DNA from 4 places in the Allobosea sp. FBZP-16 genome. Region 2 is predicted to be linked to each of the others. Evidence: predicted binding sites of a transcription regulator. Region 2 holds the regulator's gene; each other region holds the start of a gene.
What was found. Region 2 encodes PhoB, which activates phosphate uptake and scavenging genes when phosphate is short. Its sites were predicted from a motif close to TGTCATNNANCTGTCAT; they were not measured.

Region 1: a site for PhoB is predicted at 2,920-2,936, ahead of CXY91_RS03620 (UDP-2,3-diacylglucosamine diphosphatase). Genes of this name have one in related genera too.
Region 3: a site for PhoB is predicted at 878-894, ahead of CXY91_RS01755 (glycerophosphodiester phosphodiesterase). Genes of this name have one in related genera too.
Region 4: a site for PhoB is predicted at 4,001-4,017, ahead of CXY91_RS01130 (DUF47 domain-containing protein). Genes of this name have one in related genera too.

What each region holds. Positions count from the first base shown of each region.
Region 1 is NZ_LNCQ01000012.1:217,868-224,861, forward strand. Features, by position in the region: gene CXY91_RS03600 (helix-turn-helix domain-containing protein) at 1-377, opposite strand, end outside; gene CXY91_RS03605 (DMT family transporter) at 499-1,428, opposite strand; gene CXY91_RS03610 (GNAT family N-acetyltransferase) at 1,562-2,014, opposite strand; gene CXY91_RS03615 (SDR family oxidoreductase) at 2,081-2,860, opposite strand; gene CXY91_RS03620 (UDP-2,3-diacylglucosamine diphosphatase) at 2,986-3,810, shown strand; gene CXY91_RS03625 (glycosyltransferase family 4 protein) at 3,810-4,907, shown strand; gene CXY91_RS03630 (cation:proton antiporter domain-containing protein) at 4,929-6,716, opposite strand; gene CXY91_RS03635 (AAA family ATPase) at 6,897-6,994, shown strand, end outside.
Region 2 is NZ_LNCQ01000022.1:15,182-22,175, reverse strand. Features, by position in the region: gene CXY91_RS06385 (aspartate aminotransferase family protein) at 1-841, opposite strand, end outside; gene CXY91_RS06380 (GcrA family cell cycle regulator) at 1,559-2,107, shown strand; gene CXY91_RS06375 (YnfA family protein) at 2,186-2,506, shown strand; gene phoB (phosphate regulon transcriptional regulator PhoB) at 2,516-3,214, opposite strand; gene phoU (phosphate signaling complex protein PhoU) at 3,243-3,968, opposite strand; gene pstB (phosphate ABC transporter ATP-binding protein PstB) at 4,008-4,814, opposite strand; gene pstA (phosphate ABC transporter permease PstA) at 4,837-5,727, opposite strand; gene pstC (phosphate ABC transporter permease subunit PstC) at 5,743-6,714, opposite strand; gene pstS (phosphate ABC transporter substrate-binding protein PstS) at 6,889-6,994, opposite strand, start outside.
Region 3 is NZ_LNCQ01000006.1:265,033-272,026, reverse strand. Features, by position in the region: gene CXY91_RS01760 (RsmB/NOP family class I SAM-dependent RNA methyltransferase) at 1-468, opposite strand, end outside; gene CXY91_RS30495 (hypothetical protein) at 626-763, shown strand; gene CXY91_RS01755 (glycerophosphodiester phosphodiesterase) at 946-2,103, shown strand; gene CXY91_RS01750 (hypothetical protein) at 2,183-2,452, opposite strand; gene CXY91_RS01745 (amino acid ABC transporter ATP-binding protein) at 2,591-3,307, opposite strand; gene CXY91_RS01740 (amino acid ABC transporter permease) at 3,398-4,777, opposite strand; gene CXY91_RS01735 (amino acid ABC transporter permease) at 4,788-5,978, opposite strand; gene CXY91_RS01730 (amino acid ABC transporter substrate-binding protein) at 6,125-6,994, opposite strand, start outside.
Region 4 is NZ_LNCQ01000006.1:145,804-152,797, forward strand. Features, by position in the region: gene phnC (phosphonate ABC transporter ATP-binding protein) at 1-157, opposite strand, end outside; gene phnD (phosphate/phosphite/phosphonate ABC transporter substrate-binding protein) at 178-1,224, opposite strand; gene CXY91_RS01120 (TIGR01459 family HAD-type hydrolase) at 1,373-2,251, shown strand; gene CXY91_RS01125 (anion permease) at 2,261-3,268, opposite strand; gene CXY91_RS01130 (DUF47 domain-containing protein) at 3,290-3,934, opposite strand; gene CXY91_RS01135 (ABC transporter substrate-binding protein) at 4,094-5,422, shown strand; gene CXY91_RS01140 (ABC transporter permease) at 5,572-6,994, shown strand, end outside.

The sequences.
Region 1 (6,994 bases), on a different contig from region 2:
CATTGCAGCCATTCGACCGTCTTGATCCAGCCGATGATGGCGAGGCGCAGCTTGCCGTCTTCCGAGACCAAGATCGGCGTGTCGGGCCGGGCGATCTTCTCGATGAAGGCCTCTTCCTCGTTGTTCGAGAGCACGCGCTCGATCGAGACGTCGAGCGCCTGCGACAGCCGCCAGATCGTCGCCAGCGTCGGATTGGTCTCGTTGCGCTCGATCTGGCTGATGATCGACTTGGCGACACCGGACTGTTCGGCCAGTTCGGAGAGCGACAGGTTGTAGGCCTTGCGCAGCCGCTGGATGGTCTTGCCGAGCTGGCCCGAAATCACCTGCGCGCCGGATGCGAGCTCCCGGCCGCCACGTTCCCTGGTTTCGATGCCCATTGTGCTCATGCCTGCCGTCGCCCCTCTTGCCCGTCCAGAATGTGCCGTTTGGGAAAGAGAACGATTGGTTTGTCTTAGCGGACAATGCCTTGGATCGCTCCAGGCGGCAAGTCGAGTGGCTTCAGACCGAGCGGGACGGGCCGGCCTCGCGCGTCTCCTTCTTGAGCAGGCCGAGCTGCTTCTCGCGCAGGATGACGTAGATGCCCGAGGCGATCACGATCAGCGAACCGATGAGCACCGCCTGGACCGGCCATTCGCCGAAGACGAACCAGCCCAGCGCGGTCGCCCAGATCATCGTCGAATACTCGAACGGCGCGATCAGCGAGGCGTCGCCATAGCGGTAGGCCTGGACCAGCAGCATCTGGCCGAGACCGCCGAGCACGCCGATGGTGACGAGCAGGATGAAGTCCTTCAGGTCAGGCACGGTCCAGCCGAGCGCGAGCGTCAGCAGACCGAGCAGCGAGGTCAGCGACATGAAATAGAAGACGATGGCGCCGGTCTTCTCGGTATGGGTCAGCAGCCGGACCTCGATCGAGGCGAAGGCCGAGCAGAAGGCGCCGGCAAGCGCGAGCAGGGCGCCGATGGCCGGGCCGCCCGAGAGCCCGTGGCCGAAGGCCTGCGCGCCCATATGCGGGGAGAGCATCAGGAGCACGCCGAGGAAGCCGACGGCGACCGCGGTCCAGCGATAGATGCGCACGCGCTCCTTCAGGATCAGCGCCGCCAGCACGACGACGATCAACGGCGCGGCATAGCCGATCGCGACCGCGTCCGAGAGCGGCAGCAGATGCAGCGCGGCGAAGCCGAGGAACATGCCGGTCGAGCCGATGACGCCGCGCTTGAGATGGCCGCGCAGATTGCTCGTCTTGAGCGCCTCGGGGAATTCATGGCGCCAGGCCAGCCAGATGATCAGCGGGATCAGCGCGAAGAACGAGCGGAAGAAGACGAGCTCGCCGGTCGGATAGCGCGAGGCCAGCGTCTTGATGCCGGCCGACATCAGCGTGAACGACAGGGCCGAAAGCAGCTTGAGGCTGATGCCGAGGAGCGGTGACAAGGGAACAGGTCGGGCGCGAGGAATGGAAGTCTTGTGCAAGACCTCCAGTCCTTAGACCACGAGCGCCGAGCCGTTCCAAGCGCCGATCTTGCAAACCGGACCGGCGCGTCGCGGGACGCGATGGCGATGCGGTTCAGGCGAGGCGGTATTCGAGGATCTCGTCGTCCCTGTGGTCGAACGTGCCGGTCGAGGTCCAGCCCAGATGCCGGTAGAAGCCATAGGAGCGCACCGCCGGATCGGGCGAGCAGCTGAGGAACAGTCTGGCGAAGCCAAGCTCCCTGAAGTCGGCGACGACCAGGTTCAGCAAGGTCCGTCCGACACCTCTGTCCTCATGGTCGGGGAGCAGCGCCAGCACGGCGATCTCGCCGGTCTCGCGCTCGCCGAAGCAGTAGCCGACAATCTCATCGGCCTCGGTCGCGACATGGCCCGGCAGGCTGCCATCGGCGATGCCGGCCTGCCAGCTTTCGAGCGTGACACCGGCTTCCGCGAGGCGCTCGACCGAGAAGGCGTTCTCCCGTGTCCTGCCACGCAGGACGACACAGGCGGGTGTGTCCTCGGGGACGGCGCGTCGATAGGCGATGGTCATTGGTCTCGGTTTGGTACTGGAGGGTGAGAGCCGGAGCGCATCCTGACGCGCCCCGGCTGGCCCGGTTCAGAAATTGGCGCGGAACGAGCCGCCGTCGATCAGGAAGTTCTGGCCGGTGATGTAGCCGGCATGGGCGCTGGCGATGAAGGCGCAGAGCTTGCCGAACTCGTCGGGCGTGCCGAGGCGGCCGGCCGGTACGGCCGCGAGCCTGCGCTTCGTCGCCTCCTCGATGCTGATGCCCTGCATCTCGGCGACCTTGTTGGTCGCGGTCTTGATCCGGTCGGTATCGAACACGCCGGGCAGGATGTTGTTGATGGTGACGTTGGCATGAGCGATCTCGCGGGCGACGCCGGCGAGGAAGGCGGTGAGGCCGGCGCGGGCGGCGGAGGAGACGTCGAGCCCGGTCAGCGGAGTCAGAACACTGGCAGACGTGATGTTGACGATGCGGCCGAAGCGTCGCTCGATCATGCCGTCGACCACACGCTGCACCAGCTCCAGCGGGGTCGCCATGTTCTGCGCGACGCCTTCGAGCAGTCCCTCGCGCGTCACCTCGCGGAACGGCTTGGGCGGCGGGCCGCCATTGTTGTTGACCAGGATGTCAGGATTGGGCGCAGCGGCGAGCAGCGCATCCTGACCGGCCTTGGTCCCGACGTCGGCGACGACGGCGATCACGGTCGCGCCGGTGCTGGCACGAATCGCGGCCGCGGTGTCCTCAAGCGTCGTGGCGTCACGGCCGTTGACGACGACGGTGCAGCCCGCTTCGGCCAGTGCCTGCGCGCAGCCGCGGCCCAGCCCCTTGCTCGAGGCGCAAACGATGGCCGTGCGGCCGGCGATACCCAGATCCATGGTCGTCTCCCGGAAAGGTCCGTTCCTGTGCGGGCAGGCAAAGCATGCTTTTGCCGCCGCGTCATCAAAGCGTAGTGCAAATCAGACACACGCCGCAGGCAAGGCAACAGCATGGGCCGGCGGCCATGAGCGACGACAGCGACGCCAAGCAGGTTCGCAGCATCTTCATCTCGGACCTGCATCTGGGCACGCGCGGGGCCCAGGCGGATCTCGTGCTGGAGTTCCTGCGCGACTATGACGCGCCGACGATCTACCTGGTCGGCGACATCATCGATGGCTGGCGGCTGAAGAGCGGCTGGTACTTTCCGCAGTCGCACAACGACGTGGTGCAGAAGCTGCTGCGCAAGGTGCGCAAGGGCTCGAAGCTGATCTACGTCACCGGCAACCACGACGACTTCCTGCGCGACTACACCGGCCTGCAGTTCGGCGGCATCACGCTGGTCGACGACATCGTCCACGAGACGGCCGACGGCAAACGCATGCTCGTCATTCACGGCGACCTGTTCGACCTCGTGGTGCGCAATGCCAAATGGCTCGCTCTGCTCGGCGACTGGGCCTACACGATCGCGCTCGTGCTCAACCACGGCATCAACAAGGTCCGCCGCGTCCTTCGCCTGCCGCACTGGTCGCTCTCGGCCTGGGCCAAGCACAAGGTCAAGAACGCCGTGAACTATATCGGCGAGTTCGAGCAGTGCCTCGCCGACGAGGCACGCCGTCACAAGGCCGACGGCGTGATCTGCGGCCACATCCACCATGCCGCGCAGCGCGAGATCGACGGGCTGACCTACATCAACACCGGCGACTGGGTCGAAAGCTGCACGGCCGTGGTCGAGCACGACGATGGCCGCTTCGAGATTGTCCGCTGGCCGCAGCATCGGCAGAAGGGCGAGAAGCTTGCGCCCGTCATGGCACGCCCGACGCCAGCGCCGAGCCTCGTCGAGGCCGCGTGATGCGCGTCCTGATCGCGACGGACGCCTGGCGCCCGCAGATCAACGGCGTGGTGCGCTCGCTGGAGCGGATGGTCGAGGCGGCGCCTGAGTTCGGCGTCACTCCGCATATGCTGACGCCGGAAGGCTTCTGGCAGGTCGGCCTGCCGTCCTACCCCGACATCCGCATCGCACTGGCGACGCGCCGGCATGTCGCGAGGCGGATCGCAGAGTTCGCCCCGGACCATATCCATATCGCGACGGAAGGGCCGATCGGCTGGCTGACGCGCGCCGTCTGCCTGGCCCAGAAGCGCACCTTCACCACGAGCTACCACACCCGTTTCCCGCAATATGTCGCGGCGCGCTGGCCGATCCCCGAAAGCTGGAGCTATCGCTTCCTGCGTCGTTTTCACGGACCGGCGGCTGGCGTGATGGTCTCGACGGCCACCGTCGAGGCGGAGCTCAGCGCCCATGGCTTCGAGCGCATCCTGCGCTGGGGCCGGGGCGTCGATCTCTCGCTGTTTCATCCGCGCCCTGAGAGCGTGCTCGACCTGCCGCGGCCGATCTTCCTCAGCGTCGGCCGGGTGGCGGTCGAGAAGAACCTCGAAGCCTTTCTGTCGCTGCGCCTGCCCGGCAGCAAGGTCGTGGTCGGCGACGGCCCCGCCCGTGCCGACCTGATGCGCGCCTTCCCGGAGGCGCATTTCCTCGGGGCGCGCGAGGGCGAGGATCTCGCGGCGATCTATGCCTCCTCCGACGTCTTCGTCTTTCCGAGCCTGACCGACACCTTCGGCATCGTGCTGCTGGAGGCGGCGGCGAGCGGGCTGCCGGTCGCAGCCTTCCCGGTGCAGGGACCGAGCGACGTCTTCGCCGGCAGCGAGGCGGCGGTGTTGCACGAGGATCTGCGCAGTGCTGCGCTCTCGGCCCTGCGTCTGCCACGCGAGGCCGGGCTGGAACTGGCCAAGCGCCACAGCTGGAACAGCAGCGCCGAGCAGTTCTACGGCCATATGCGCCGGGCGATGCAGGCGGCCGCCGGCAAAATGGTGCGTATCGAGCCGGCGCCGGCCGCGACGACTGCGCTGTCCGTGCGGCTTGAGTCGGCGGAGCGGAAGGAATTCGCGTAAGTCTGGATCAGGCGCCCGGCGTCACAGCCGCCGCGAGCGGGCATGGCGCGGCAGGGCGGGCTGCGGCGCGCTCGCCGGCTTGAGCTCGCTGCGGAAATCGTCTCGGCGCTGGTGCACCGAGGCGATGACGAGGCCCATCGGCACGCCGAGTCCGACCAGCGCCGCTTCCGACAATTGCAGGCTGGCTTCGATCGTTTCAGGTACGGCGTCGTTCACCCCAAGCTCGTACAGATGCCGCGCATGCTTGGCGTCGCGGGCGCGGGCGACGATGATGAGGTCCTGCCGCACGCCGCGCGCTGCCGCGACGATCTCGTCAACGGCGCGGGGATTGTCGATGGTGACGATCAGCGCGGTCGCCTCTTCGAGGCCGCAGAGTCGCAGGAAATCCGGCTGGGTGGCGTTGCCGTAGAAGGCGGGGCGGCCGGCGCGGCGTTGCGTCGCGACCACGGCCGGGTCTGCGTCGAGGCTGATATAGGGCACCTTGTGCTGCGAGAGCATCTCGCCGACCAGCCGGCCGACGCGGCCGAGGCCGACGACAATGGCGCGGGGGGCATGATCGTCCGGCGGCAGGATATTCGCTTCGTCCGGAATTTTCACGGCCGGCGCCAGGCGTGCCGAGAGCTTTCGCGCCATGCGGGCAGCGAGCGGCAGGAAGATCATCGTCAGCGAGACGCCCGCGAGCACGAGCGCGGCCGCGTTCTGGTCGACCAGCTTGGCCGCGACGGACGCGGTCAGCAGCACGAAGGCGAACTCGCCGCCGGGCCCGACCATGATCGCGGTTTCGAGCGCGGTCGGCACCGACAGTTTGAAGTAGCGGGCGAACAGGAAGGTGATCGCGACCTTGGCGAGGAAGAGCCCGGCGGCGATGCTCAGGATCGCAACAGGCTGGGCCGCCAGGGCTGCAGGGTTCACGCTCATGCCGACGGTGAGGAAGAAGACGCCGATCAGCAGCGACTTGAACGGCTCGATCGTCACCTCGATGGCGCGGCGATACTCGGTCTCCGCCAGCAGCAGCCCGGCGATGAAGGCCCCAAGTCCCATGGAGAGGCCGGCTCCGGCGGCGATCAGTCCTGTGCCGAGCGCGACCAGCAGGGTTGCCGCCATGAAACTCTCGGAGGAATCCGTCGATGCGACCAGGCGAAAGAGCGGGCGCATGGCGAGGCGGCCGATCACGACGATCGCGGCAATGGCTGCAATCGCCTGCAGCAGCGCCTGGGTCAGGCCGGCGATCAGCGAACCGCCATTCTGCGCACCGAGCACGCTGACCAGGAAGAGCAGCGGAATCACCGCAAGGTCCTGGCAGAGCAGGATGGCGAAGCTGGCGCGTCCGGCCGAGGAGGTCATGCGGCGATGGGCCGAGAGCAGCTCGACCACCATCGCGGTCGAGGACAGGGCGAGCGCCGTGCCAATCAGCAGCGCCGCGGCAGCCGGCTGTCCGAAGCTGTAGGCGATGGCGCTGATCGCCGCGGCCGAGAACGCGACCTGCCCGAGGCCGAGTCCGAAGACCAGCCGGCGCATGGTCTTGAGGCGCTCATAGGACAGTTCCAGCCCGATGACGAAGAGCAGGAAGGCGACGCCGAGTTCGGCCGGGCCGGCGAGCGCCTCTGCGCTCGAGACGGTGATGGTGCTGAGGATCGGGATCTTGGCGACGAGCCCGCCGAGACCATAGGGGCCGAGCACGGCACCGCAGGCCATGAAGGCGACGACCGAATTGACCCGGAAACGCTTGGCGAAGGGCACGATCACGCCGGCCGTGGCGAGCACGACCACGGCGTCACGATAGGCGGAAGGATCGATCGTCCCGGCCACGTCACCCTCGAAGAATCAAGCGAAGCTGCTGATCGCGAAGCTTTGCTTGGCAAAGCCTTGCAACACAAACCAAAACTCGCGTCGGGCCGACGAAAACTTGCCCTGTTGCCGGTCGACCTCTAAGCACGATGCTGTTCGCGGCAGCAGCATGGCCGCAAGCCAGCGATATGAAGGTCCCGCATGCGCTTTACCGGCACCGCTTCCTACGTCGCCACCGAGGACCTGACCGTCGCGGTCAATGCCGCGATCCGGCTGGAGCGACCGCTGCTGGTCAAGGG
Region 2 (6,994 bases):
TGCCCCCGAAGGTCGTGCCGTGGGTGCCGAGCGTCATGCCGGAGGCGGCCTCTTCGGTGGCGAGGCAGGCACCCATCGGGAAGCCACCGCCGATGCCCTTGGCGATCGACATGATGTCTGGAGCGACACCGGAATGCTCATAGGCGAAGAACTTGCCGGTGCGGCCGACGCCCGTCTGGATCTCGTCGAAGATCAGCATCAGCCCGTGCTCGTCACAGAGCTCGCGCAGCTGCTTGAGGACACGCATCGGCACCGAGCGCAGGCCACCTTCGCCCTGGATCGGCTCGATCATGAGCGCGGCGGTCTCCGGGCCGATCGCGGCCTTCAGCGCCGCCTCGTCGTCGAACGGCACCTGATCGAAGCCATCGACCTTCGGGCCGAAGCCGTCGATGTATTTCTGCTGGCCGCCGGCGGCAATGGTCGCGAGCGTGCGGCCATGGAAGGCGCCCTCGAAGGTGACGACCCGGAAGCGCTCCGGATGGCCTTTCGCGGCGTGGTACTTGCGCGCCATCTTGATGGCGCACTCGTTCGCCTCGGCGCCCGAATTGGTGAAGAAGACGCGTTCGGCGAAGGTCGCCTCGCAGAGCCGGCGGGCGAGCTTCTCGCCCTCGGGCATCGTGTAGAGATTGGAGGTGTGCCAGATCCGCTGCGCCTGGGCGGTCAGCGCCTCGACCAGATGCGGATGGGCGTGACCCAGCGAATTGACGGCGATGCCGGCGCCGAAATCGAGATAGCGGGTGCCGTCGGCGGTGATCGCCCAGGCGCCCTCGCCACGCTCGAGCGCGATCGGGGCCCGGGCATAGGTCGGCAGGAGAACGGAAGAAGCGGAAGCGGTGCTCATGGAGCAAAATCCTTGCGGCGAGACGGGAAAATAGCGCGGAATCTCGGGCCGGGAACGGCAGGATGGGACGCAAGGCGGCATGATGCCGGCACGATGCGACCCGCCGGCGACATTATCGTCGCTGGCCGCTCCCGCCGTCTCGTCGCGCGTCAAGCCGCATCAAAGGAAAATCCCGATCGCTCAAAAACATAAGCGCCGCCCTTGGGGGCGGCTGCGTCGCACGACTATGCAAAACCGGCCCGGCCCTGTCAATTCCGGCTGACCTCGCGGCAGGACGGCCGCCGCCGAAATCAGCCCTCATCCTGAGGAGCCGCGTGAGCGGCGTCTCGAAGGATGCTCCAGGAGGCTCCGGAACCAACTGGAGCATCCTTCGAGACGCGATCTGCGATCGCTCCTCAGGATGAGGGCTGGAGCTTCATCTGCAATTGCCCCGACCTCGCGGCAGCGTTGCCGAATAGACTCACTGTCCGGCCGTCTGCGGCGATTGGCTGGGGAAAAGCCGAATTACGATTCGGCGACTCTTGTGGCCGAGTCAGGCCATCTTGTATGGTCCTCTTCGTCAGATACGACATCTCGTGCGGCGTCTCCTGTATCGTCAGTTCCGGGCGTAACGGCTTCCGTTTTGTGACGGACGCTGCCGGTATCGGATTCCGCCATGATCTCTCCCTATGCCTCGCCGGCCCGCTGGCGAAGCATTACGAAGACAGGTGCAACCCCATGACCGAAGCCGGAGCCTGGACCGACGAACGCGTCGAACTGCTCAAGAAGCTCTGGAATGACGGCCTGAGCGCGAGCCAGATCGCCGCCGAGCTCGGCAGCGTCACGCGCAACGCCGTCATCGGGAAGGTTCACCGTCTCGGCCTGTCCGGCCGGGCCAAGAGCCCCGGTTCGGCCACGCCGCGCCCGCGCAAGCCGGCGGCCCGCCCGCCGAGCCATCCCGCCGGCCATCAGAACGGTGGCGCCGGGCTGACTCGCGGCAACACCGCGCTGGCACCGCAGTTCGCACCCGAAATCGCGACCGAAGCACAGGTCGAGCGCGCTCCGGCGCCGGCCGAGGACGTGGTCGTGCCGTTCTCCGAGCGGGTCACGATCATGGATCTGCGCGAATATATGTGCCGGTGGCCGATGGGCGACCCGACTACGCCGGAGTTCCGCTTCTGCGGCGGCCGCAGCGCGACCGGCATGCCCTATTGCGCCTATCACGCCCGGATCGCCTACCAGCCGGCGGCCGACCGGCGCCGCGAGCGCAAGCCCGTCCGCGCCTGAGGCGGCGTAACCATCCAAAATCGGAAAAGCCGGCCCTCGTGGCCGGCTTTTTTATGGGCAGGACCACGGGAGAGCGCCATGGCGACCTTTGCGACCTATGCCGCCGCGGCGCTGGCGGAGATCGCCGGCTGCTTCGCCTTCTGGGCCTGGCTCAAGCTCGGGAAGTCGGCCTGGTGGCTGCTGCCGGGCCTGGTATCGCTTGCGGCTTTCGCCTGGTTGCTGGCCCTGCTCGACAGTCCAGCCGCCGGGCGCACCTTCGCCGCCTATGGCGGCGTCTATATCGTGGCGTCGCTGGCCTGGATGGCGCTGGTCGAGAAGGTGCTACCAGATCGCTACGACCTGGCAGGCGCCGCGCTCTGCCTTGCCGGCGCAGCGGTGATCATCGCCGCGCCGCGCTGACAGAAGCGCTCAGCTGCGGGCAAACGTCTCGTCGAAGGCGTAGCCGGCGCCGCGCACCGTGCGCAGCGGGTCCTTGGCATTGGCCGGCGTGATCGCCTTGCGCAGGCGCCCGACATGAACGTCGACGGTGCGTTCGTCGATATAGACGTCGCGGCCCCAGACGGCGTCGAGCAGTTGCGCCCGGGAATAGACCCGGCCCGGGGCCTGCATCAGGAATTCGAGCAGGCGGAACTCGGTCGGGCCGAGATGCAATTCGGCGCCGGCGCGGCGGACGCGCCGGGTGGTGCGGTCGAGCTCGAGATCGCCGGCAGCGAGCAGACCGGCGACATGGCCGGGCTTGGCGCGGCGCAGCAGCGCCTGGATGCGGGCGATCAATTCGGGCAGCGAGAACGGCTTGACGACATAGTCGTCGGCACCGGTGGCAAGGCCGCGGACGCGCTCTGTCTCCTCGCCGCGGGCTGTCAGCATGATGATCGGCACGCGCTCGGTGTCGCGCCGCGTGCGCAGGCGCCGGCAGAGCTCGATGCCGGAGAGGCCGGGCAGCATCCAGTCGAGCAGGACGAGGTCGGGCGTATGGTCGCGCAGGTGCAGTTCGGCGTCGTCGCCGCGCGCCACGCTGTCGACCTCGAAGCCCTCGGCCTCGAGATTGTAGCGCAGCAGCAAGGTGAGCGGCTCCTCGTCCTCGACGATCAGGATGCGTGCGGGCATGTCAGCGTCCGTTCAAGCGCCCGCCGGTTCAGCCATTGGCCGCCGGCAGGTCGACGAGGATGTTGGTGGTGTCGAGCTTCGGCCGGGTCTCGTCGATCGACTGGCCGGTGACGAGATAGTGGATGGTCTCGGCGATGTTGGTGGTGTGGTCGCCGATGCGCTCGACGTTCTTGGCGCAGAACAGCAGATGCGTGCAGAAGGTGATGTTGCGCGGGTCCTCCATCATATAGGTCAGGAGCTCGCGGAACAGCGAGGTGTAGAGCGCGTCGATCTCGTCGTCGCGGCGCCAGACATCCATCGCCTTCTGCTCGTTGCTGGCGGCATAGGCGTCGAGCACGTCCTTGAGCTGGGCCTGGACCAGGCGGCTCATATGCTCGAGGCCGACGACGGCGCGATGCGGCGGCGAGAACTGGCCGGAGATCGCGACGGCGCGCTTGGCGATGTTCTTGGCGAGGTCGCCGACGCGCTCGATGTCGGCGGCGATGCGGATTGCCGAGATCAGCTCGCGCAGGTCGTTCGCCAGCGGCTGGCGGCGAGCGATGGTCAGCACCGCCTTTTCCTCGACCTCGCGCTGGAGATTGTCGAGGCGCTGGTCGGCGCTGATGATTTTCTGGGCGAGCGCGGTGTCGCGGCGCACCAGAGCCACGGTGGAGTCGCCGAGCATGCGCTCGGACATGCCGCCCATCTCGGCGAGGCTGCGGCGCAGGCCCTCGAGATCGGCATCGTAGGAGCGGACGATATGTTGATCCGACATCGGGCGTATCCTTCGAGTCTGGCCGGCGCTTTCAGAACGTCAGCCGAAGCGGCCGGTGACGTAGTCCTGCGTCTGCTTCTTGTGCGGGTTCATGAAGATCGTGTTGGTCGCGTCGAACTCGATCACCTCGCCCAGATACATGAAGGCGGTGTACTGCGAGATGCGCGCCGCCTGCTGCATGTTGTGGGTGACGATGACGATGGTGAAGTCGGTCTTGAGCTGCTCGAGCAGGTCCTCGATCTTGCCGGTCGAGATCGGGTCGAGCGCCGAGGTCGGCTCGTCGAACAGGATGACCTCGGGCTTCTGGGCGATGGTGCGGGCGATGCACAGGCGCTGCTGCTGGCCGCCCGAAAGGCCCATGCCGGAGCTCTTCAGCTTGTCCTTGACCTCGTCCCAAAGCGCGGCGCGGCGCAAGGCGCCCTCGACACGGTCATCGAGCTCCGACTTCGGCGGCTTCTCGTAGAGACGGATGCCAAAGGCGACATTGTCGTAGATCGACATCGGGAACGGCGTCGGCTTCTGGAAGACCATGCCGATGCGCGAGCGCAATTCGTTCACGTCGATGTCGTTCGAGATGATGTTGCGGCCGTCGAGCAGGATCTCGCCGGTCGCCTTCTGCTCGGGATAGAGCGAGTAGATCCGGTTGAAGATGCGGAGCAGGGTCGACTTGCCGCAGCCCGACGGGCCGATCAGCGCCGTGACGTGCCGGTCGCGGAAGTCGAGGTTGATGTTCTTCAGCGCCTTGTGCTCGCCGTAGTAGAAATCGAGGTTCTTGACGGCGATGCGGACGGGCGCTTCGGCATCCAGCGTCTGCGGGCTCAGTTCGAGGGTCGAAAGCATCTGCATGGTCCTTCCGATCGGACGCTATTCACTTGCCGCCGCGCACGATGCGCCGGGCGATGAGGGAAAGCACGAGGATTGAGACGGTGATGATCAGCGATCCCGCCCAGGCGAGCTGCTGCCAGTTCTCGTAAGGGGCCGACGCGAACTGGTAGATCGTCACCGGCAGGTTGGAGACGCCGCCGAGCAGCGTCGGCGAGAACCAGAAGCTGTTGTTGAGCGCGGTGAAGATCAGCGGCGCGGTCTCGCCGGCGATACGGGCGAGGGCCAGGAGGATGCCGGTGACCATGCCGGACTTGGCGGCACGCCAAGTGATCGAGGTGATCACGACCGAGGGCGGCGCGCCAAGCGCCGAGCCGGCCTCGCGCAACGGGCCGGGCACCAGGCGCAGCATGTCCTCGGTGGTGCGCACGATCACCGGGATCGCGATGATGCCGAGCGCGACGCCGCCGGCCCAGCCGGAATAGCCCCCGAGCGGCTCGACCAGGATGACGTAGACGAACAGGCCGATCAGGATCGACGGCGCCGAGAGCAGGATGTCGTTGATGAAGCGGATCAGGTCGGCGAGCTTCGAGCCTTTGCCGTATTCGGCCAGATAGGTGCCGGCGAGCACGCCGATCGGCGTCGCCACTGCGATGCCGAGGAAGGTCAGCACCAGCGAGCCGACGATGGCGTTGGCGAGGCCGCCGCCCTCTGAACCCGGGCCTGGCATGGTCTCGGTGAAGGTCGCGGCGGAGAGCCCGCCAAGGCCCTTCACGACCAGCATGCCGAGGATCCAGAACAGCACCGAGATCGCAAGCAATGTGAAGCCTGTCGCGATGATCTTCATCGCGCGGTCGGCGACCCGGCGCGACTGGCGTACCCGGCCCCAGGTTGCAGGGGGCAGCGCGCGAGCGGTTGAGGGCGTGGCGAGGCTCATGGTCTTTCCGTTCGCTCAGAAGGATTTGACCCGCGCGACCAGGATGCGCGCGATCACCAGGACGACGAAGGTAACGAAGAACAGGATGCAGCCGAGCGCGATCAGCGCATTGAGCTGCAGGCCAATCGCCTCGTTGAACTCGTTGGCGATACGCGAGGCGATGGTCGAGCCGGGATCCATGATCGAGGCCGAGAGCCGGTTGGCGTTGCCGACGACAAAGGTCACCGCCATGGTCTCGCCGAGCGCGCGGCCGAGGCCAAGCATGATCGCGCCGATGATCGAGACGCCGGCCTGCGGGACGAGAACATGCCGCACCACCTCCCAGGTGGTGGCCCCGATGCCATAGGCGCTCTCGCGCAGCACCGAAGGGATCTGGTCGAGCATGTCGCGCACGATCGAGGCGATGAAGGGGATGATCATGAACGCCAGAATGATGCCCGCCGACAGGATACCGAGGCCCGAGGGCGACGCGGCGTAGAGGATCGTGCCGACGATCGGCATGCCCTCGACGATGCGTGAGACCGGCTGCTGCACATAGGCCGCGAACAGCGGCACGAAGACAAACAAGCCCCACATGCCATAGATGATCGATGGCACGGCGGCGAGCAGCTCGATCGCGGTCGAGACCGGCCGCTTGAACCAGGGCGGAGCGAGCTGCGTCAGGAAGACTGCGATGCCAAGCGACAAGGGGACGCCGATCAGCAATGCGAGAAATGCTGTCGAGAGCGTACCGACAATGGCTGGCCAGGCGCCGTACTGATCGTTCTGCGTGTCCCAGACGCTGGAGGTGATGAAGCCCAGGCCCATCTCGCGAAAGGCCGGCCAGCCGCCGATGATCATCGAAAGCATGATGCCGGCGAGCAGCACAAGCACGAACAAGGCCGACAGTAGGCTGGCGTTGCGGAAGACGATATCGAAGGTGCCCTTCGGAGTCTTGCGCTGAGCGCCAGCGGCCGGAAGGCTCATAGGGTCTGTCACGGCTGTCATCCGTGGAACTCCGGTCTAAGCCAGCAATCGCAGGCAACAAGATTAAGAACGATCGTTTCTCTGGATCGAACCTTCATCCCGAGCAGCGGACAATGAGCACCGCTGCTCGGGATGAAGGTCGAGTGAGAGGCGAAGCGGGGGATGCTCCCCGCTCCGCCATGTCGTTGTAATCGCTCAGAAGACCGGCTTGCTGGAGGCGTCGGTGATACCCTTCCAGCTGGCGCGGATCTGGTCCTTCACGTTCGCGGGCATCGGCACGTATTCGAGATCGACCGCGAGC
Region 3 (6,994 bases), on a different contig from region 2:
ATCGGCCGGCGCGCGGCCCGCCAGAGCCTGTCCTTCGGCAACCGCATCGTCGCCGAAGCCTGCCATGAAGGAGGACCAGAGCCAGTCGGGTACATCGGCCTGCATCCAGCCTGGCGCGGCGTTGAGATCGAAGGCGGCGAGCCCGGCGACCTCGAACTCGGTCAGCGGTGCGGGGGCATGATTCTGTCCGCTGAAGAGGTCCGAGATTTCCTCGACGCCGAGGCCGCGCTGGCTGACCAGCATGCCGAGGACGAGTGCCCGCGGCGTCTCCTCACCAAGCGCATGCACCGAGGACGCGCGGCGGCGCAATGCATCATAGACCAGCGAAGCGACGGCGGCGCGATCCTTCGAGCCGGCGAAACGGCGTGACAGCCCCCAATCCTTCAGCGCGTCGGCCGCCGGGCGCCGGCGCTCGATCAGGTCCGCCAGGACCTCGATGGCGGCGCTGATGCGGGCGGCGGGAGTCATGTCCGGCGGTTCCTGTGCTTGCTTTGCATTGCAGCCCTCGAGCCCGGCGCCATTTCGAACGATTCCGAAGCGCGACAGCACCCTTGACGCCCTCGTCCCACAGGGCGCAAGACGATACAACTCCTTCCGCAACGCCAACCGCCCAGGAACCTCTGCAATGACCGCCCTCTCCCGCCTCGCGCTTGCCGGCCTGTTCTGCCTGTCGCTTGCCGCCTGCGCCACCCAGCCGGTCGACACCACGCCGCCGCCGGCCAAGCGCCTGGACGCCAAGACCTCGCTCGAAGGCCGCCGCTGAGATTCCGGAGGCACCCGCCGCCGCATAGCGAGCGAGCGCCTCGACCAGTTTCCGATACTCTCCTTCGCAGCGCCCATGACGACATGTTCGAGGCGCTGCGCAGGGGCACGAAGCCTTCACCAGCCTGTCATATCCGCCGAGCAGTTTCGCCGCCTTTCCGCAGGAAGCGAGGATCGGACGAGATGAAGCCCCTGTTGCAGCCGGCGACCATGCTGGCGACTTTTGTCCTGGCACTGGCCGCCCAGGCCCAGAGCCCCGCACCGACGCTCGACGGAAAGCCGGCCCTGATCGCCGGCCATCGCGGGGCCAGCGGCTATCTCCCCGAGCACACGCTCGAAGGCTACAAGCTGGCGATCGAGCAAGGCGCCGACTTCATCGAGCCTGATCTGGTCGCGACCAAGGACGGCCATCTCGTCGTTCGCCACGAGCCGATGATGTCGGGCACCACCGATGTCGCGACCCGGCCGGAATTCGCCGCGCGCAAGACGACCCGCAAGGTCGACGGTGTCGACACCACTGACTGGTTCGCCTCCGACTTCACGCTCGCCGAGCTCAAGACGCTGCGGGCCAAGCAGGCCTTCGCCGATCGCGACCAGTCGCATAACGGCAAATACGAGATCCCGACCCTGCAGCAGGTTATCGATCTCGCCAAGGCCGAAAGCGCCCGCACCGGCCGCACCATCGGCATCTACCCGGAGATCAAGCACTCGACCTATCACTCGGCCCTGGGCCTGGCGATCGAGGACAAGCTGCTCGATCAGCTCAAGGCCGCCGGCTGGACGGAGAAAACCTCGCCGGTAATCATCCAGAGCTTCGAGACCGCCAACCTCAAATATCTGCGCGGCAAGACGCAGCTGCGCCTGATCCAGCTCGTCGACGCCGACGATGTCGACAAGGATGGCGGCATCGTCCTCGCCGCGCCCTTCGACAAGCCCTACGACTTCGTCGTCACCGGCGACAAGCGCACCTTCAAGGACCTCGTCACCGCCGAAGGCCTGAAGGAGGTCAGGACCTATGCCGACGGCGTCGGCCCCTGGAAGCCCTATCTGATGCCGGCCAAGCAGGTGATCGGCGACGACGGCAAGCCGCGCGACCTCAATGGCGACGGCACGATCGACGAGCGCGACCGCGTCTTGCTGCCGCCGACCGATGTGGTGAAGAACGCCCACGCCGTCGGCCTCTTCGTACACACCTGGACTTTCCGCAGCGAGCCCAAGCGGCTCGCCTCCGACTTCAAGGGCGACCCGGCCGCCGAGTACAAGGCCTATCTGGCGCTCGGCATCGATGGGCTGTTCTCGGACTTCCCGGACCAGGCGGTGAAGGCGCGCGACGCCAAGTAATCGCACCGCAAGACAAGACCGCCGCACCAAATGGGCGCGGCGGTCTCATGGACACAACTGAACCTAACTCAACTCACGCTTAGTCGCAGACACGTACCGTGCGACGGATTTCCCCGCGCGGAGTTTCGCGAATTCGCGTCTCGGTGCGGCAGTCGCGCTCCGCGCGATAGGCTCGGCGGCGCTCCCAGCGATCACGCTCGCGCCAGCGATCCTCACGGTCCATCGCGCGCTGCTGCGGCGTGCGCGGGTCGATCCTGACACCGCCCGGCCCGATATCGACGGACTGCGCGAAGGCGCCGGAGCCGGCCAGCAGCAGGCCCGCGGCAAGGGTCGAAGCAAGCAGTTTCATCGGCTTTTCCTCCATTGTCGGGAAAAGCAACGAGATGGGCCGGCAAAGGTTCCCTACCGAGACCGCCTCGAAATTCAGCACGCAAACGAGAACGGCGCCCGCAGGGGGCGCCGTCGCAGAAGGAACCGAGCTGCCGGATCAGTGCAGGATCTGGCTGAGGAAGAGCTTGGTGCGCTCGTGCTGCGGGTTCTTGAAGAACTCGTTGGGCTCGTTCATCTCGACGATCTGGCCGGCGTCCATGAAGATCACCCGGTCGGCGACCTGGCGGGCGAAGCCCATCTCGTGGGTAACGCAGAGCATCGTCATGCCTTCGTCCGCCAGCGAGACCATGGTGTCGAGCACCTCCTTGACCATTTCGGGGTCGAGGGCCGAGGTCGGCTCGTCGAACAGCATGATCTTCGGGCTCATGCAAAGCGAGCGGGCGATGGCGACGCGCTGCTGCTGGCCGCCCGAGAGCTGGCCGGGATACTTGCTCGCCTGCTCCGGAATCTTGACGCGCTTGAGATAGTGCATCGCGATCTCCTCGGCGTCCTTCTTGGGCATCTTGCGAACCCAGATCGGCGCCAGCGTCAGGTTCTCGAGGATCGTCAGATGCGGGAACAGGTTGAAGTGCTGGAAGACCATGCCGACGTCGCGGCGGATCTCGTCGATCTTCTTGAGGTCGTTGGTGAGCTCGGTGCCGTCGACGATGATCTGGCCCTTCTGGTGCTCTTCCAGCCGATTGATGCAGCGGATCATCGTCGACTTGCCCGAGCCGGACGGGCCGCAAATGACCAGCTTCTCACCGCGCGACACCTTCAGGTTGATGTCGCGCAGCACGTGGAACTCGCCGTACCACTTGTTGACGCCGATCATCTCGACGGCGGTCGCGGTGTTGAGCGCGGTCTGCTTCAGCGCGGACGGGCGCGAGCTGGTGGTTTCTGCCATAGCCATGATTTGATCCCCTCAACGCTTCTGGCCGGCGGCGAGCCGCTTCTCGACCGCGATCGAGTAGCGAGACATGCCCCAGCAACACAGGAAATAGAAAACAGCAGCGAATGCATAGCCCGTCGCGCGGGTGGTCGGCGTCGCCCAGGTCGGATCGACCAGGGTCGCCTCGATGGTACGCAGGAAATCGAAGATGCCGACGATGGTGACCAGCGTCGTGTCCTTGAATAGCCCGATGAAGGTGTTGACGATGCCCGGGATCACGATCCGCAGCGCCTGAGGCAAGACGATCAGCCGCATCATGCTCCAATAGCCGAGGCCGAGCGACATCGCGCCCTCGTACTGGCCCTTGGGCATGGCCTGCAGGCCGCCGCGCACCACCTCCGCCATATAGGCGGCCGCGAAGAGCGCGACGCCTACCAGCGGGCGCAGCAACCGGTCCGGTGAATATTCCTGCGGCACGAACAGCGGCAGCATGGTGTTGGCCATGAACAGCACGGTGATCAGCGGCACGCCGCGGACGAACTCGATGAAGATCACCGAGAGCAGCTGGATGATCGGCAGCTTGGAGCGCCGGCCGAGCGCAAGGACGACGCCAAGCGGCAGCGAGAAGACGATGCCGACCGCCGCGATCAGGAAGGTCACGGTCATGCCGCCCCAGAGGCCTGTATCGACCCTGGGCAGCCCGGGGCTGCCCGCGAGCAGGCTCAGGAAGCCGAAGACGACGAGCGCGAACAGCACGAGCTGCTTCGGCCCGAAGAAGCGCTTCCAGATCGGGAGTTGCTCTACGACCGCCAGCGCTGCGCCGCCAATATAGAACCGGACGAGCTGCGGCACGAAGGACAGGATGACGTAGAGCGCGGCGAGCGCCAGCGTCAGCGTCAGGCAGAAGCTAAGGAAGCGTTCGGCGCCGGCGCCGCCGAGCAGCAGCACATAGGCCGAGATCGGCATCAGCACGAAGAAGAAGAAGATGCCGAGCTTCTTCTTCGGTGCATTGGTCCAGAGCAACCAGGCCACGCCGAGCGCGAACATGGCGAAGACGATGTTCACGCGCCAGCGCTGCGCGATCGGGTAGGAACCGTAGATGAAGTACTGGAAACGGTCGGCGATATAGGCCCAACACGCGCCGACGGGCCGGCCGACCTTCTCGGCGAGGCAGGCGTCGCGGCTGGTGCCGGACCAGACGGCGTCGAGGAAATAGAACCTGACCAGCCCCGGCACCGTATCGATCACGAGGTAGAGGCCAAGCAGCGTCAACGCGATGTTGAGCGGGCTGGAGAGCAAATGCTGCCTGACCCAGGCGAGCGGCCCGGCGACGGAGAGCGGCGCCGGCTGTTGCTCCAGCGTTTCCTTGCGGACGAAGGCGTAGGGAGCCATTTCGGTGGTTGCGTCGGTCATCGGGGCGCCCTCACCGTTCCACCAGCGCCATGCGCTTGTTGTAGATGTTCATAAACAGAGACGTGACCAGCGAAATGGTCAGATAGACCGCCATGGTGATGGCGACGACCTCGACCGCCTGGCCGGTCTGGTTCAGCACCGTGCCGGTGAAGACCTGGACGAGATCGGGATAGCCGATCGCCACCGCCAGCGAAGAGTTCTTGGTCAGGTTGAGATAGTTCGAGGTCAGCGGCGGGATGATCACCCGCATCGCCTGCGGAATGACGACGAGCTTGAGCGTCGGCCCCGCTCGCAGGCCGAGCGCATTGGCTGCCTCGGTCTGGCCTTTGGATACGGCGAGGATGCCGGCGCGGACCACTTCGGCAATGAAGCCGGCGGTGTAGGTCGTCAGGCCCACCAGCAGCGCGACGAACTCCGGGAAGATCTGGATGCCGCCGCGCAGATTGAAGCCGGCGAGCTCCGGATAGACGAAGGAGATCGGCCGACCGGTGACGAAATAGACCAGCGTCGGCAGGACCACGATCAGGCCGAGGGCGACGAGGCCGATGGGATATTGCTTGCCGGTCGCGGCCTGCTGCTTGCGGGCCCAGGACCGGAAAACGAAGGTGGCGACGAGGCCGATCAGAAACGCCCAGATGATCAGGTTGCCGCCGGGGCCGAACTGCGGATCGGGCACATAGAGGCCGCGGTTGTTGAGCAGGAAGCCGGCCGGCAGCACGATCGACTGGCGCGGATTGGGCAGTGGCTTCAGCACCGCATTGTACCAGAAGAACAGCTGCAGCAGCAGCGGCACATTGCGGATCACCTCGACATAGATCATCGCGATCTTCGAGACGATCCAGTTGCTCGACAGCCGGGCGACACCGACGAAGAAGCCGAGGAAGGTCGAGAGCACGATGCCGATCGAGGCGACGAGCAGCGTGTTCAGCAGGCCGACCCAGAAGGCGCGCCCGTAGGTGCCGGTCGAGGCGTCGTACGGAATCAGCTTCTGGTTGACGTCGAAGCCGGAGGCGTTGTGCCAAAAGCCGAAGCCGGAGGCGATCTTCTGCGCCCGCAGGTTCTCGATCGCGTTCGAGGCGGCCGACCAGATCAGGAAGCCCACCACGGCGAGCAGCAGGAACTGATAGGCATAGCCCCGGATCTTCGGGTCGTAGAGCAGCGAGGCCTTGCCCGGCTTGATCTCTGCGGAAGTAATCGACACGTCTGACGCCCTTTTCGAGTTTTGGCGACCGAGGGTCCGGCAACCACCCTTAAGCGGATGGCTGCCGGCCGGTATTGTTATCCGGTTCGCCGGAACAAGACAGCTTCAAGGATCAATACGCGGTGGATGCCGCGCATTGGTGTTTCTCAGCGGATCGGCGGCGCGTATTGCAGGCCGCCCTTGCTCCAGAGTGCGTTCTGGCCGCGCGCGATCTTGAGGAGCGAGCCGGAGCCGACATTGCGCTCGAAGCTCTCGCCGTAATTGCCGACATGCTTGACGATCCGATAGGCCCAATCATTGGCCAGGCCCATCGGCTCGCCGAACTTGCCTTCGGTGCCTACGAAACGCTTGATCTCCGGGTTGTCGGATTTGAGCATTTCGTCGGCATTGGCCTTGGTTATGCCCAGCTCCTCGGCATTGATCATGGCGAAGAGCGACCATTTGACGATATCGAGCCAGACATCGTCGCCATGGCGCACAACCGGGCCGAGCGGTTCTTTCGAGATGATTTCCGGCAGCACCATGTGGTCTTCCGGAGTCGAGAGCGTCAGGCGCTCGGCGTAGAGGCCGGAGGCATCGGTGGTGAAGGCGTCGCAGCGGCCGGACTCGTAGGCCTTGACCGTCTCCTGGTTGGAGGCGAAGGCGACGACCTCGTACTTGATCTTGTTGCTGCGGAAATAGTCCGCGAGGTTGAGTTCGGTCGTGGTGCCCTGCTGGGTGCAGATCGAGGCGCCGGCGAGCTTCAGCACGGAATCGATACCGAGCTTCTTGCGCACCATGAAGCCCTGGCCGTCATAATAGTTGACCCCGGCGAAGTTCAGGCCGAGCGCGGTGTCGCGCGAGAGCGTCCAGGTCGTCGTGCGCGACAGCAGATCGACCTCACCCGACTGCAGCGAGGTGAAGCGGTCCTTGGCCGAGAGCGGGATGAACTTGACCTTGGTCGGATCGTTGAAGATGGCCGAGGCGACGGCGCGGCAGACGTCCACATCCATGCCGCTCCAGTTACCCTGCTGGTC
Region 4 (6,994 bases), on a different contig from region 2:
TGCCGGACGGGCCGATGATCGCGACGATGCCGGGCTCGGAGACGCTGAGCGAGATGTCGCGCAGGACCGGCTGGCCCTTGCGATACTCCTTGACGAGGTTGCGGATGACGAGCGCCCGGCCATGGCCGGGCGCCTCTGCGACGGGAAGGGCGCTCATGAGCTGCGAAAGACTTTCGGTCAGGGCTTGGCCGGCGCGGGCTGCTGCGCCTTCTTGGCGGCGGCCTCGGCCTCGCGCTTGGCTTCGGCGTCGTAGGCCGACTTGTTGTAGGGCGTGCCCGACTTCTCCGCGACGTCGCGCACGATCGCCCAATCCTTCTGGTAGGTGATCGGCAGGAAGCGGTCGTCGCCGTTGAACTCCTTGGTCATTTCCGGGGTGAAGCGGAAGGAGAAGAAGCAGTCGGTCAGCTTCTTGGCGAGCTCGGGCTTGAGGTCGTGCGCATAGGCGAAGGACGAGGTGGGGAAGATCGCGCTGCGATAGATCTCGCGGGTGTCGTCCTTCTTGATCGTGCCGCGCACGATCATGCGCTCGTAGACGTCGCCGGCGACGGCGCCCATGTCGTAGTCGCCCGAGACGACGCCGAGGATCGACTTGTCGTGGCCGCCCGACATCAGCGGCTTGTAGTCCTTGTCGGCCTCGAGCCCGTGCTCGGGGAAGAGCACGCGCGGGGCGAGGTTGCCTGAGTTGGACGAGGGCGAAGTGTGGGCGACCTTCTTGTCCTTGAGGTCCGACAGCTTCTGGTAGGGGCTGGAGGCCTTGACCACGGCGACGAGATTGTAGCCCCGCACGCCGGCCGCCGAGCCCTTGGCGGCAAACGGGATCGCGCCGGCGAGGTTGACGGCGAAGCCGGTCGGCCCGGTCGAGAATCCCGCGAAATGCAGGCGGCCGGAGCGCATCGCCTCGATCTCGGCCGAGTTCGACTGGACTGGGTAGTAGACGATGCGCTTGCCGGTGCAGGCCGCGAGATGGTCGGTCAGCGGCTTGAAGATGTTGGCGTAGACGGCGGGGTCTTCGACCGGCGTATAGGCCCAGACCAGCGCCGACGGGTCCTTCAGCTTCGACGGATCGGTCGGCACGTCGGCGACCAGGTCCTTGTTGGCGTCGCAATACATCGTGTCGAGCTGGCCGCGATTGGGGCAGGCGTCCTGTGCCTGCGCCGCCCCAGCGAGCCCGAGGCCAACGAGCAGCGAGGTCGTGGCGGTCAGGCAAGTCAGCATCTTGGTCATGGTCGGCGTCTCTCCCGGTCGATCTTGATTATGAGCTGGCTATAGTATGTGACACAAAACTGTCATATTCCAGCCGGGCGAAACGTCTCGACTTACGACTATCGTGGTCTTGTCCACCGCGACGGTCGGACACTCACCAACCCTGACGATGCAGAGCCTTTCTCCTACAACCTTCCCGGACGATCTCGCGGCGTTGATGCCGCGCTATGACGGCTTCCTGCTCGACCAATGGGGCGTGCTGCATGACGGTATCCAGCCGTATCCGGGTGCCGTCGCCGCGCTCGAGATGCTGCGCCGGGCGAGCAAGCGCGTGATAATCCTCTCGAATTCCGGGCGTCGTGGCGCCGAGAATGCCACGCAGCTGGCGAAATTCGGCTTTGCACGCGATCTTTATGATGAGGTCGTCTCGGCCGGGGACGACGCCCGCGATGCATTAGCGGCGCGCGACGAACCGTTCCATCGCGCGCTCGGCCGGCGCTGCCTGTTGCTGGCACGCGAGGGCGAGGCGCATCTGGCGCACGGGCTCGGCCTCGACCTGGTCGATGACGTCGCCCCGGCCGACTTCATCCTGCTGATGACGATGGACCCGCCCCGGCAATCGGTCGCCGGCTGGATCAGCTTGCTCGAAGCGGCCAGCGCGCGGCGCCTGCCCATGGTCTGCGCCAATCCGGACCTGCATCGCACTAGCCCCGATGGCGGCCTGCAGGAGGCGCCGGGCCTCGTCGCGCGCGCCTATGAGCAACTCGGCGGTATCGTGCGCTATCACGGCAAGCCTGAGTCGCGCATCTATCGCAACTGCCTGGCGAAGCTCGGGCTCGACCGCGGGCGCGTCGTTGCGATCGGCGATTCGCTGGCGCACGACATCGCCGGTGCGCATGGCGCCGGCATCGACAGTGTCTTCATCGGCGGCGGCATCCATCGCGGCGAGATCGTTTGGGATGGCGCGTCGATGGATCCGGCGAGCTGTCTTGCGCTCTTTGCTCGTGCGGGGCGAAGCCCGACCTATGCGCTGCCGCTGCTTGGCTGACGCTTTGGCTCAACGCCCGGTCAGGAAGAAACCTGACAGGAAATAGGCCAGTGCCGAGATCAGGCCCGCCGCCGGCATGGTGACGATCCAGGCGAAGACGATGCCGCGGGCGACGCCCCAGCGCACCGCCGTGACCCGCCGCGCGGCGCCGACTCCGATGATCGCACCGGTGATGGTGTGCGTGGTCGAGACGGGGACGCCGAGATAGGTCGCCATGAACAGGGTGATCGCGCCGCCGGTCTCGGCGCAGAAGCCCTGCTGCGGCGAGAGACGGGTGATCTTCGAGCCCATGGTGTGGACGATGCGCCAGCCGCCGCAGAGCGTGCCGAGCGCCATGGCCGCCTGGCAGGAGATCACGACCCAGAACGGCACCGAGAAAGTGTCGCCCATCATGCCGTGCGAGAACAGCAGTACGGCGATGATGCCCATCGTCTTCTGCGCATCGTTGGCGCCGTGCCCCAGCGAGTACAGCGAGGCCGAGACGAATTGCAGGAGGCGGAAGGTCGAATCGACCTTGATGGGCGCCACTCGCAGGAAGGTCCAGGAGACGATCAGCACCAGGAGCAGCGCAAGCGCGAAGCCGATCGCCGGCGACATGAAGATCGCGAGGAAGGTCTTGCCGAGCCCCCACCAGACGATCGACGACAAGCCGACCTTCGACAGGCCGGCGCCGACCAGCCCGCCGATCAGCGCATGCGAGGAACTCGACGGGATGCCGGCGATCCAGGTCACCACGTTCCAGACGATCGCGCCGGTCAGCGCGCCGAAGATCACCCGGTCGTCGACGATCGTCGCCTGGATGATGCCGGAGCCGACCGTCTGGGCGACATGCAGGCCGAAGAACAGGAAGGCGATGAAGTTGAAGAAGGCGGCCCAGAACACCGCCCATTGCGGCGCCAGCACCCTCGTCGAGACGATGGTCGCGATCGAGTTGGCGGCGTCGTGCAGGCCGTTCAGGAAATCGAACAGCAGCGCGACGGCGATCAGGAAGATGAGGGCAGGGGCGAGGCTGGCGATGTCCACGGCGCGGTGCGCCTTTCAGAGGTGTTCGAGCACGATGCGGCTGACGCGCTTGGCGACGTCCTCGAAACGGTCGACCACCTTTTCGAGGTGGTCGTAGATCTCGGCGCCGACGATGAAGCCCATGGCGTCGCTGCCGCGATGGGCCTTGAACAGCTCCTTCAGGCCCTGGTCGTAGAGCCGGTCGGAGTGCTCCTCGATCGCGCCGATCTCCTTGGCGAGCGCGCCGATGCCGACGGCGTGCTTCTTGATGTCGCGCAGCATCGGCAGGAGTTCGCCGACCTTGTGCGAGGCGGTGACGATGGTCTTGCCGAGTTCCTGCATGCTCGGCTCGAAGCGCTCGACCTCGAAGAGCTGGATCGCCTTGGCCGTCTTCTGCATCTGGTCGATGGCGTCGTCCATCGAGCCGATCAGTTCCTCGATGTCGCCGCGGTCGAAGGGCGTGATGAAGGTGCGGCCGACCTCGAGCATGACCTCGCCGGCGATCGTATCGGCGCGGTTCTCCTCGGCGAAGATCTCGGCGCAGCCGGCCGCGATCGCTGTCGTTCCGCTGAGGACGCCGTCCAGAGCTGCCGCGCCGGCCTGCAGCGTCTGCGCATGACGCTCGAACAGCACGAAGAACTTGTCTTCCTTCGGCAACAGCTTCTGGAACCAGCCCAGCATCGGAACGGCCTCTCGCCAACTTAGTCTGCCCGCGGCAAAGAGCGGGATGACATGCCTGCGCCTTTTGTGACAGTTTTGCGACAACGGCAATCCGGATTCCCGCTTTGCCACCGTTGGCCTCGACGCCGGCGGACACGGAAAACGATAGGGAGGATCAGAATGTTCACTCGCAGGATCGCGCTCGTCTCGGCGCTCGGATTGGCCCTGGCAGCCTCTGCCGTTCACGCGCAGGCGCCGGCGGGCAAGGTCACGGTGGTGACATCGTTCTCGAAGGACGTCACGGACCCGATCAAGAAGGCCTTCGAGAAGGCCGTGCCGGGCGTGACGCTCGAAGTCCAGAACCGCAACACCAATGCCGGCGTGAAATATGTCGAGGAGACCAAGGCCAACAACCAGGTCGACCTGTTCTGGGCCTCGGCGCCCGACGCGTTCGAGGTGCTGAAGGGCAAGCAGCTGCTGACCGCCTACAAGCCCAAGGCGACCGGCATCCCCGAGAAGATCGGCTCCTATCCGATCAACGATCCCGCCGGCTTCTATTTCGGCTTCGCGGCGTCCGGCTACGGCATCATGTGGAACGAGCGCTATGCCAAGGCCAACAAGCTGCCCGAGCCCAAGGATTGGCAGGATCTCGCCAAGCCGGCCTTCTACGGCCACGTCTCGATCGCCTCGCCCGCACGCTCGGGCACGACGCATCTGACCGTCGAGACCATCCTGCAGGGCGAGGGCTGGGAGAAGGGCTGGCGGACGCTCAAGGAAATGTCCGGCAATTTCCATTCGATCACCGAGCGTTCCTTCGGCGTGCCGGAGGCGGTCAACTCCGGGCAGGTCGGCGTCGGCATCGTCATCGACTTCTTCGCCTTCTCGGCGCAGGCCTCCGGCTTCCCGGTCAAGTTCGTCTACCCGACCGTGACCACCGTCGTGCCGGCCAATGTCGGCATCATCGCCAATCCGCCGAACAAGGCGGCGGCCGAGGCCTTCATCGAGTTCCTGCTCTCGCCCACCGGGCAGGAGGTGCTGCTCGAGCCCGGCATCCGCCGCCTGCCGGTCAATCCGGCGGTCTATGCCAAGGCCGGCGCCGACTATCCCAACCCCTTCACCGACCCGCGCTTCCAGAAGATGATCGGCTTCGACGTCGACAAGTCGGAAGCCCGCACCGCGGTCGTCGACACGCTGTTCGACCAGCTGATCTCCTTCCAGCTCGATGCACTGAAGGGCGTCACCAAGACGCTGCACGAGGTCGACGCGGCGCTGGCCAAGAAGCCGAACGCCCAGGCCAAGGCGCTCGCCGACGAGGCGCGTACCCTGATCGCCGCCCTGCCGGTGACGGAGGAGCAAGCCGCAAGTCCCGAGCTGCGCGCCGCTTTCACCGGCGGCAAGGAGAAGGGCGCGCGCCAGGCCGAGGTCGAGGCGCAATGGGCGAGCTTCGCCCGCGACAACTACGCCAAGGCGAAGGCAAAGGCCGAGGAGGCGCTGAAGGCGGCGAAGTGATCAGCCTCACACCGTCATGCTCGCCCTTGTGGCGAGCATCCACGTCTTGAACACGGCATTCGATCAGTCGGGCGAAGACGTGGATGGTCGGGACAAGCCCGACCATGACGGAAGAGCTCGATCGATAAGATCCTGCGAGCCTAGAGCCTATGACCGCCGTCCCCGCCGCCCCATCCCGCGCTCGCGCTTTCTCCGCCACGCCCGGCCAGATCGCGCTGGCGCTCGCCATTGCAGGCTTCCTGCTCGTCTTCCTGGTGCTGCCGGTGGCGACGGTGATCTACGTCGCCTTTACCGAGAAGGGCACCTCGACTTTCACGCTGGTCAATTTCTACGACTTCGTCCGCACCGAGCTGTTCATGCGCTCCTTGTGGAACTCCTTCTATGTCTCTGCGATGTCGGTGGTCTGGGCCTCGGTGCTGGCGCTGCCGCTCGCCTATCTCACCACGCGCTTCGCCTTTCGCGGCGCTGCGATCGTCCAGACGCTCGGGTTCCTGCCGCTGATCATGCCGCCCTTCGTCGGCGCCGTGGCGATGCAGCTCTTCTTCGGTCGCAACGGCTCGATCAACCTGCTGCTCGACGACTGGTTCGGCTTCAAGATCGATTTCATGGAAGGGCTGAACGGCGTCATCTTCGTCCAATCCGTCCATTATTTTCCGTTCATCCTGATCAATCTCTCGGCGGCGCTGCGCAATATCGACCGCGCCATGGAGGAGGCCGCGCAGAACCTCGGCTCCTCCGGATTCCGCCTGTTCCGGCGCATCGTCTTCCCGCTGGCGCTGCCGGGCTATCTCGCCGGGGCCTCGCTGGTCTTCGTCAAGGTCTTCGACGATCTGGCGACGCCGCTCCTGCTCAACGTCAAGGACATGCTGGCGCCGCAGGCCTATCTGCGGGTGACCTCGATCGGCATCGCCGACCCGATGGGATACGTCATCTCGGTCGTGCTGATCGTGGCCTCGGTGCTGGCGATGTGGCTCTCGGCGCTGGCGCTGAAGGGCCGTGACTACGCCACGACCCAGCGCGGCGGCGGCGGGCTCGCCCGGCGGGTGATGCGCCCGCACGAGGCAGTGCTCGGCTATGGCGTCGTCATCCTGATCCTGGCGCTGGTGCTGGCGCCGCATCTGGCGCTGCTGCTGCTCTCCTTTGCGACGATCTGGTCGTTCTCGCCGCTGCCGGACGCCTACACGATCGCCCATTACGGCCGCGTCTTCGGCGAGAGCTCGCTCTATATCAAGAACACTCTGATCTATGCCGCCATCGCCGGCGGAATCGATGTCGTGCTTGGCGTGGCCATCGCCTATCTCGTGCTGCGCACGAAGCTCGTCGGCCGCGAATGGCTCGACTGGATGGCCACGGCGGCGCTCGCCATCCCCGGAGTCGTGCTCGGCATCGGTTATCTCAGGACCTTCTACGGCATCACCCTGCCGGACGGCACGCCGCTTGCGGCGCTCTGGATCACCATCGTCATGGCGCTGGCGATCCGGCGCCTGCCCTATGCGTTGCGGGCCTGCCATGCCGCGCTGCAGCAGATCTCGGTCTCGCTGGAGGAGGCGGCCGAGAACCTCGGCGCCACGA